One region of the Paenibacillus shunpengii genome, then DNA from elsewhere that is predicted to be linked to it. Evidence: riboswitches for the same ligand, from Rfam matches in the RefSeq annotation. Region 1 holds a riboswitch; each other region holds the start of a gene.
The links. A riboswitch is a leader RNA that binds a small molecule or an ion and turns the genes downstream of it on or off. The one in region 1 is predicted to bind cyclic di-AMP.
Positions count from the first base shown of each region.

Region 2: another riboswitch for cyclic di-AMP. It lies ahead of ACFSVM_RS19190 (C40 family peptidase); the one in region 1 lies ahead of ACFSVM_RS03255 (hypothetical protein).
Region 3: another riboswitch for cyclic di-AMP. It lies ahead of ACFSVM_RS18840 (ubiquitin-like domain-containing protein); the one in region 1 lies ahead of ACFSVM_RS03255 (hypothetical protein).

Region 1 is NZ_JBHUMJ010000002.1:727,809-730,938, forward strand. It holds gene ACFSVM_RS03250 (glutathione peroxidase) at 1-246, opposite strand, end outside; cyclic di-AMP (ydaO/yuaA leader) riboswitch at 623-846, shown strand; cyclic di-AMP (ydaO/yuaA leader) riboswitch at 987-1,144, shown strand; gene ACFSVM_RS03255 (hypothetical protein) at 1,285-1,698, shown strand; gene ACFSVM_RS03260 (HAD family hydrolase) at 1,911-2,564, shown strand; gene ACFSVM_RS03265 (serine hydrolase domain-containing protein) at 2,704-3,130, opposite strand, start outside.
Region 2 is NZ_JBHUMJ010000006.1:16,530-19,659, reverse strand. It holds gene ACFSVM_RS19200 (M1 family metallopeptidase) at 1-682, shown strand, start outside; gene ACFSVM_RS19195 (hypothetical protein) at 695-1,516, shown strand; cyclic di-AMP (ydaO/yuaA leader) riboswitch at 1,823-1,964, shown strand; gene ACFSVM_RS19190 (C40 family peptidase) at 1,971-2,438, shown strand; gene ACFSVM_RS19185 (GNAT family N-acetyltransferase) at 2,565-3,062, shown strand.
Region 3 is NZ_JBHUMJ010000005.1:11,815-14,944, forward strand. It holds gene ACFSVM_RS18830 (HD domain-containing protein) at 1-293, shown strand, start outside; gene ACFSVM_RS18835 (TatD family hydrolase) at 335-1,102, shown strand; cyclic di-AMP (ydaO/yuaA leader) riboswitch at 1,330-1,576, shown strand; gene ACFSVM_RS18840 (ubiquitin-like domain-containing protein) at 1,854-3,092, shown strand.

The DNA.
Region 1 (3,130 bases):
TTGGCAGAACTCTGCGATTTCATCATTTGAGCCCGGTTCTTGTTCGGCAAATTGGTTGCTGGGGAAACCGAGAATTTCAAAGGATTGGTCATTGAATTTGTCATATAGCTCCTGCAGTCCTTTGTATTGAGGGGTTAGTCCGCACTTGCTCGCTGTATTTACGATCAAGAGTACTTTTCCTTTGTACTCCTCCATGCTTAACTTCTGGCCTTTAAGTGTATTCACTTGGTATTGATAAATCGACATGCCTTCATCCATCCTTTTTATAAATTTGGAATATAAATGATGCTTGTATTGCCGTTTTCCATCAATCTCATTATATATATTGATAACAATTTAATTTTAAACAATATATGGAGAAAGTCAAACAAAGCTTAAGAATGGAGGGGGACGATTGTCGAAGGTAAACTTAGGCATTAGAATTAAACGAAATAACGAGATAAACTGAGAACAGATAAGCTGCATGCATATTGATGAATGTTTTACTCTTATTCTATCCAAAAACAACGCTAAATCGTCAAGATGAGCCGCTGAAGGAGCTTTACATCGATTTTCAACGGGTGTATGATTCATATCGTAAATCTTGAGCAAACGAACAACCGTTTATTTAAATAGTTTCTCATTGCTATGATCGCTTAATTTCTGCCTAATATGGCGGAGAGCGGGGGAACCAGAGTAAGGCAGCGTGCTTGATTCGGTGTGAGAGCCGAATGATACACGATGCATGGGGTGAATTCTGAACCGAAGATTCATGTGGAATGTCATATGGAATCATCAGGAACAGATAGGACGACTCTCACCGTCCGAATCCGACAGCTAACCTCGTAAGCTGTACAGAGCTGAACTAGAGATGTGGAAGAAATGCATGATTCTTTCCTTCACTTCGCTTAACGTGAATATTCTCTAGGTATCGTCTGTGCCAACGTTTGAGAGAGGAATGATAAATCTTGTGAGCGATCAGCCACAGAGGTTTAATCCTCTGTGGTTTTATTTATGCGCTGAATTTTTGTTGATCCAAAAAGCGGGGGACCCAGATGTGGATGCATCGATCCATGGGGTGAATTTCATGGCTATTGCCGTGAATAGGGCAATCTCTCTTGTCCGAATCCGACAGCTAACCTCGTAAGCGTAACAAAGGGAGAGGCAGCAAGCCGAGTAGCGCCTATATCGCAGGTCATGTTTTGCCATGTTCTGATATATAGGTGGGAGAGCACCGGGCATGCCTTTGATCGTCGGTGTTCTTTTTTTGTTGTCTTTTTCTATTACAGGGAGGAAATGATTGTAATGAGTGATGAAGTTATTTTAGTTACGGCACCAAATGAAGCGGCCAGAAATTTTATTCGATTATTAATGTACAAGAAGCTTTCTTTTGCTGTACTGACGAACAGTGCACAGGAAGAGAAGCAGGTCAAACGGCTTGGAGTAGAGCACATTATACGTATGGATACGGCGTTTACAAGTAAATGGCTGCTGCCTAATGCGGCGGTAGGACGTATTTTTATTTTTGAGAACAGCTTGAATCTGACCTGCCGGTTTTTGCAAATATGCAGACCCTGGACACGTAAGCCGATTACCATTATTACACAGCTGAATCATCCTCGCGGAGTATACCGCGGTATGGGCGCAGACCACGTTATTTTTACAATCAAGGGCGAAGTAGGATTTCTGTTAAATGGAGAACGGGCTGCTGTTAATTAATTGATCTGCACGCACACAGCGATAGAAGCAGGAGACTGCGGCTAATGGCTAGTGTAGGTGCTTACTATACAGTTTGCGTAATTAGATGCAGGATTGATATACTGGAGTTAAAGGAAACATAGCATGTGAGACTCGTGATATAAGCATGGGTCTCTTTTTCTATATTTACAGATGGAAAGGTAGAGAATGGCATTATGGGGAAGTTTGATCATGTGAAATGGCTCTTTTTTGATATAGGAGATACACTCGTAAATGAATGGGTTCCCGTTGATCACATTATCGGCCAATTTGTGAGAGAAGCAAATGGACTCGGGTATAACATTACAATGGAGGACGTACGCAGCAAATTTATTCAGAGCTATTCCAATTACATCGCTTCTCCCATGCAGTACGCGATTTCGGAGCTCGTGCCTTCCGAGGAGGACAGAGAGTATATCAAGCCTAGGCTTAAGTTTCAAAAGGAGCTCGAAGAGCCTTACGCTGAAGCTCGGTCTGTTCTTGAGCAGCTGGGCGAACGCTATAGGATCGGTATCGTGGCTAACCAAAGTCCGGGTACGGAAGAGCGGCTGGAGAAATATGGACTTCGTTCTTATGTAGATGTTATTGCATGTTCGGCCGAACAAGGCTTGTCTAAACCAGATGTGCGCTTATATCAATATGCACTGAAAACAGCCGGAGCTGAGCCCTCGGAATCCATCATGATCGGGGATCGTATTGATAATGATATTATCCCAGCCAAATCGCTTGGAATGATTACGATTCGAATTATGCAGGGTTACGGCCGCTACCAGCCTTTCACGAATGATAAGGATACACCGGACTATACTGTGAATAATCTGAACGCACTGACGGCCCTGCTTCTATAAACCTAATAATAAACTGAGGCTTATACAGCAGATAGTAGCTGCTGTGCAGAGGGACTGCGCTCCGATGGTTAGCAGCAAGCTAACAGCTGGGGCGCAGTTTTCCTGCGTTCAGGGAGTTGGTTCAAGAGTGACAGGCGGCTTATTCTAAAATAGGCAGGACATCCTCCCACACTGCGTCAAGGATAGACTGTATACGATCTTCCTCACTGTTAACAGCAATCACGGCTCTCCGGTCCGGTATGATCACGAGCAGCTGGCCGTGTGCACCATCCCCTCGATATGCTCCGTGAGAACACATCCAAAACTGACAGCCATAGCCGAGCGACCAGTCTCCTTCGCCGACAGAATCAATATGCTTGCGAGTCGCAAATTGAATCCATTCTGCAGGCACCAGCTGCTTGCCCTCGTAAGCCCCCTCATCCAGCAGCATTTGGCCGAATCTGCTTAATTCTTCGGTGCTGATCACGAGGCCTGCACATCCCAAAGTGACCCCGAGAGGCGAGGTTTCCCATTCCACATGATGTATACCCAGAGGATCAAACAAGCGGGAGTTCAAATAACGGTGG
Region 2 (3,130 bases), on a different contig from region 1:
ACAGGAATATGGTCTAACTCCCAATCTGCCGCTGCAATCTGCATCGATGAGCTCGCCTGCTCCACTTACACAGGAAGCCTGGAAGTATGACTCTCATAATCACTATGCAGAGAATGTATACACAAGAGGCAAACTCGTCCTCCTGGGTATAGAACAGCAGGTGGGTACCAAGAAGATGGATCAGATTATGGCTACCTATGCAGCCAAGTATCGGTTCAAGCATCCGACGACTGCTCAATTCCAAAAGGTTGTAGAGCAGGTTACCCGCAGATCGTGGGACACCTATTTTGACCAATATATTTATGGCAGCCAAATGGCTGATTTCTCCGTAGATTCCATCGCCATCAAGGAACAGGGGACATCCGAGGAGCCAAGCTATATTTCCTCGATCAGAGTGGCGAAGAATGCAGGCGATTACTCAGAGATTCCTATCGTATTTACTTTTGCAGACGGGCATATGATTCGCAAGGTATGGGACGGTAAAGGTGGAGAAATCATCTACAACCTGACTTACAAATCTCCGCTGGATTGGGCAATGGTTGATCCTGAGTACTCCATCACACTTGAGAACAAGCATATGAACAACTACTTAAAAGCTGAAGGAGATGAAGTATTGGAGACCCGGTTTAATATCAGTATTACCAAAGTGTTGGAGCTCTTGCTCGGAAGTCTGTCATGGTGAGGTGTATAGTGGATGAAATCTTATCTCTCCGAAGGTTTTAAGTTAGTGAAGCGTCATTTTCTAATCGTCATCTTCTTGTTTCTGTACCAACTGCTATGGGGTGTTCTTCTGTACAAAGTCGTGTCCTCTGCGGTCATCCCCTTGCTTATGCGCTATCCAGATCCCCCTCCTCATGAGCTCAGCCAGATCTTGTTCTGGTTAGAGGGGCAGATCAGCTTGAGCACCAGCTCCACAGTCCATGAATATGTATGGCTGCTTGTCCTCATGTTCATTTTAAGGATGCTCATTACTCCACTGATTCGGGCGGGTTTGTTCCACAGCCTTCATGAAGAGTCAAGCACCAAAGGCTTCTCCTTTTTTCGAGGGACACTTAAGCACTGGAAAAAGACATCGTTACTCTATCTCATTGAGATCATATTGCTGCTGCTGCCTGCCTACTGGATCCTTCCAAAGGTGCTCCCCATTCTCATGAATGCAGTCTACAATCAGAATCTTCTTCTGCAGGCGGCTCCTTACGTCATCTTATGGATCGTTTATGCCTACATCATCAAGCAGCTGCTCCTATATGTCCAGTTTGGACTGACAGGCAATCGAAGCGGCCTTGGTGCTGTATGGATCTGCCTCCGTCATGCACTTCCTGTCACTGGAGTTGCCCTGACACTTAGCACACTTGCCATTCTGCTGTTCAGTGCTTTCACGGCCGTATCTCTCATATGGACAGGACTTTTAGCCCTGATTCTTCAGCAGTCTTATCATCTCGTTCGATCACTCATCAATGTATGGAAGATTAGTTCTCAATTCAGTATTTGGCGATCCAATAGCGAAGATGCCTGAATTTATTGTCTCAATTAATATCCTACCTCTCTTGTCCAAACCGCACTCCAGCGCGAATACAACGCTTTCATAGCAGAAATTAAGTCCGACTGCTTAACGTCAAAAAAGTTCACAAGTCTCGCTCTTTTCCTAGAGTGAGGCTTGTTTTTTGTAATATTTTATCTAAAAAACGATTGCCAAATTTACACAATCTCTGTTACAATAGGCCCAGAACTTCTAGTAACAACTTTGTAATAATTGTTGTAACTTTTACTAACTAACTAAGTACATAGTCTTACAAGAGTGAGCGACTTTCACAGGTGCACATCATTAGAACAGCCAAATTCCTGGCATCTGGGAAGCGGGGGAACCACTTTTATGGGTGAATTGATCTCGCAACGTAAGTGATCATAGGGGAACCTTCTACCGAATCCTTAAGCTAACCTCGCAGGCATTGGAAGGGGATTATTTTTTCTTGAAAAAGTCACTAACTGCTGCAGCACTGAGTCTTGCTATTGCATTCTCCATCGGAACAGGAAGTGCATTCGCCGATTCCAAAATGGACAAGGTCATTGATAACGCTAAGGGAACCGAATATAAATATGGCGGTACGACTTTAAACGGATTTGATTGCTCTGGTTTTACCATGTATGTATTTGATAAACTCGGCATCGATCTGCCTCATCAATCTGGTTCTCAATACAAAATGGGCAAGTCTGTATCCCGTTCTGAGATGAGACCTGGCGACCTTGTATTTTTTAACACAAGCGGAAATGGTGTATCCCATGTCGGCATCTTCGTAGGTGACGGTAAATTTGCACATGCTTCCTCCTCCAAAGGAGTTATTATCAGCAAGCTGGACGAGAGCTACTATGAAAAACGTTACATTGGTGCAAAACGTATCATGAGTACAGAAGAATACGAAACTGCTGCATTAGATTAAGCAACATTGTGCTGGAACGAACCTTATAGCTCGAAGATTAGATTACTAAATAGTAATCCATCTTCGGGCTTTTTATATTATATTAGGGATGACTATTGGATGAGGGATGGCAAAGGAGACGATGACATGACGCAGAAAGGAACGACCTTTCATGCCCTTCCTATGAGTGAAGAGCATGCAGCTGAGATCTGCACTTGGCAGTACGAACCTCCTTATAACATATACGGCTGGCTGCCCTGGGAGCAGATGAAGGCACTTGAGATTGAATTCGGCGACCCTAAGCTCCGAGATACACAGTATTTATCCATTGTAAATGATACTGGTGAGCTATATGGCTTCGCACAATTATTTCCTCTAGCCGGTGTGACCCGGCTTGGTCTAGGCTTGAGACCTGACCTGTGTGGGCAGGGGTTAGGGGCTCCCTTTGTAAGCACCATTGTACAGGAGGCTGCTTCCCGGCAGCCGCAGAATGAGATTGATCTTGAAGTTCTCACCTGGAATAAAAGAGCGATCCGCACTTATGAAAATGCGGGATTTACCATTCATGATACCTATGAGCGTCTTACTCCAGAGGGCCCCAAGTTGTTCTTCTGTATGGTGTATACCGGAGTAAAGCTCAAATAGACATGATTGTCTCTCCTAACTTTTGTTTAAATATTTACCATAAAATACTATGAAGCAGGTTCATGATC
Region 3 (3,130 bases), on a different contig from region 1:
AGCGAATAGAAGAAGCATTTCTCAAGGCAAACTTGAATCCAGCCTATGACCTTGAAATTGATTTTCCTACCGATCTGCCGTATGATGTGTTCCGACCTGATATTGCGGGGAGCAAGAGACAGATCATCATTCTAGACAAGCAGGAAAGACAAAGAGATATATCCGAGGTATCCGAGATTGTCCGCTCTATTAGCGGCATGCAAAAAGGGAATTATCATCTGTACTTCCCGCAGGAGAAGCTGATGAATGCACTACCCAAGCTGCCTCCGGAAATTGCCGGTATGTTTAAATAATGTGAGACAAGATACAGTCCTTGAAAGGAGAAAAATATACGATGTTATTCGACACACATACACATTTGGATGCACCCGAGTTCGACGCTGACCGCGAGGAAGTGATTCAGCGCGCTGTCGAAAAGGGGGTTACCCGAATGATTAATATAGGATTTAATCGGGAAACAATTCCGACTACGATGAAACTTGCCGAAACCTATGATTTTATCTATGCGGCAGTAGGCTGGCATCCTGTCGATGCCATTACGATGAAGGATGGAGATTTGGAATGGATTGCATCATTATGTAAACATGAGAAGGTCGTTGCGATCGGTGAAATTGGTCTGGATTATCATTGGGATACGTCTCCCAAAGAGATTCAGCATGAGGTGCTGCGCAAACAAATTGGACTGGCTAGAGAGATCGCTATGCCGATTGTTATTCATAACCGGGATGCGCATGAAGACATTATTCGAATTCTGCGGGAAGAGAGGGCACAAGAAGTAGGCGGAGTGATGCATTCTTTCTCAGGCAGCTGGGAAACTGCAAAAATGGCGCTGGATATGGGCTTTCATATCTCCTTCGGAGGACCGATCACGTTCAAGAACGCGAAGCAGCCCAAAGAGGTGCTTGCAAAGGTACCGCTTGACCGGCTTTTGATCGAAACGGATTCACCATACCTGACTCCACATCCATTCCGCGGCAAGAGAAATGAGTCAGCTCATGTGGCCTTGGTAGCAGAAATGGCAGCGGAGCTGAAGGGCATTTCTGTGGAGGAATTGGCAAGGATTACGACCGCAAATGCACTGGAACGATTTGACATTCGTTAAAATAGAGAGAAAAACAGGTGAAAAAGGGAGTAAAACGGAGCGATTAAACTTTTTGTAAGACTTTTTCGCTGATTATTACAAATTTTTAACCAATTATTTAGAAAAACATAGTTGAATACTGCTTTACAACATGTATCGAAACAGGATATCATCGTTTCAGTGAATTGTTGATTGTTGGTAAAGTCCATTTTACATTCAGTTGATTTACCACTTTGAATTCACTTCATGAGTCATTCTCGCTGAATCTTTTGTAATTTAACAAAGAACGGGGGAACCGATATAGTGGTCTGCTGCTAGTCAGAAGATGGAATTAAGAGAGTTGTCTCTCTTGCTCTGACCACTGTATTTGATTTCAACACTTGAGTCTTGGGGTGAACGTAAAGGACAGCTGCCATGAGCAGCCTGGATCTGAGCGGGGGCGACTCTTACGCCCGAACCCGACAGCTAACTCCGTAAGCGTATTGAAGAGGCAAAACTCGTGCATGATGTTTCCGATATTCTCATTTGAACTTATCGGAGCCACGAAAGATTTCCTCTTAAACTCTTTTTTGGCTTCTTTGTTTTAGGAGAATAAAAGTTACATTGTCGTCATACTGTTGGTTAACAGGAGGTGACATCATGCTGCGAAGAGTGGCACATGATGCAGAATCGGACGGGAGTTTCTCCGGTTTTGTAGACAAATCGGTATAGTCGCGTCAAATACAATCATGCAATACTCTTGACGGCGGGACTATGAAGGAGGACGGAGGAAGTGGGAAATTTCCAACTAGAGGAGACCCATGAGTCACCATCATCCAGCAAGTCTTTCGCGTTGCGATGGAAGCATGAGAATCTGCGTCAGATCACACTAGTCGCAATCTTCTCAATCGCACTGTTAGTCATGATCTCACTCATTGTGTATGGTCAGGGAGGCAAAGAAATCTCAATTGTCGTGGACGGCAAGGTTCAAACCTTGGAAACACGTGAAGGAATGCTTAGTGAAGTGCTGGATGAGCATTCAATCGCAGTCAGTCCACATGACGAAGTATCGATGTCTTTGAGTGATGAGATTGAAGATGGGGATCGAGTAACAATTAACCGGGCCGTAGCGATTAACGTAACGGCAGACGGTGAGACAGAGCAAGTTTATACAACACAGGATACCGTTAAGGAAGCACTTGCTGCTCATAGCATCGAAGTATCAGAAGATGATAAAGTATATCCTGCTGCTGACACTGCGGTGAAGGCAGATCTTAATATTCGAGTAGTCCGGGTGACTAAGCAAACAGCGTCACAAGAAGCTTCGATTCCGTTCAAGGTGATCAAGACGGCTGACCCAAGCTTGTACAAGGGCGATAACCGGGTCATTCAGAGCGGCAAGGAAGGTGTAATTGTCCAGACGATCGAGAAGACCTTCCAGGACGGCGAATTGGTGTCCAAGAAAATGACGGGCAAGAAGGTACAGACCAACCGTGTCGACAAAGTCATTGCCGTAGGAACGAAGAAGAAGCCTGAGCCAGTTCAGGAAACCGTGGTTGCCTCTGCAAGTGAAGCTGAAGCTGAAGCTGCAACTGCAACTGCTTCTAAAGCTTCTAATGCATCCTCTTCGAAATCGTCAGCAAATCTGGCTGATAAAGTGAAGAAGGTATCTGCTTCAAGTGACAGCGATTCTGTCACGAAGGACGGAGTTACATTCAAGGCCAAAAAAGTGCTAAGCAATGTATCTATGACGGCCTATTCCTCAGAACAAGAGGGCATTGGTACGAAGACGGCTTCCGGCACGCGTGTACAGGAAGGGCGTACCATTGCAGTTGACCCTGATGTGATCCCTCTCGGATGGTGGGTATACATTGAAGGCGTAGGATTCCGTCGTGCCGAAGATACAGGCGGCGCAATCAAAGGCAACAAAATTGATGTGTATTATGACAGCTTGGAGCAGGCACTCAATTTTGGCCGCAAAAAAGGTAAAACAGTATACGTTATCGGTCCGGTGAAGCCGGAACTGAATTAAAATATATTTTACAATGCGTCCCTGATGTTATAGTATTA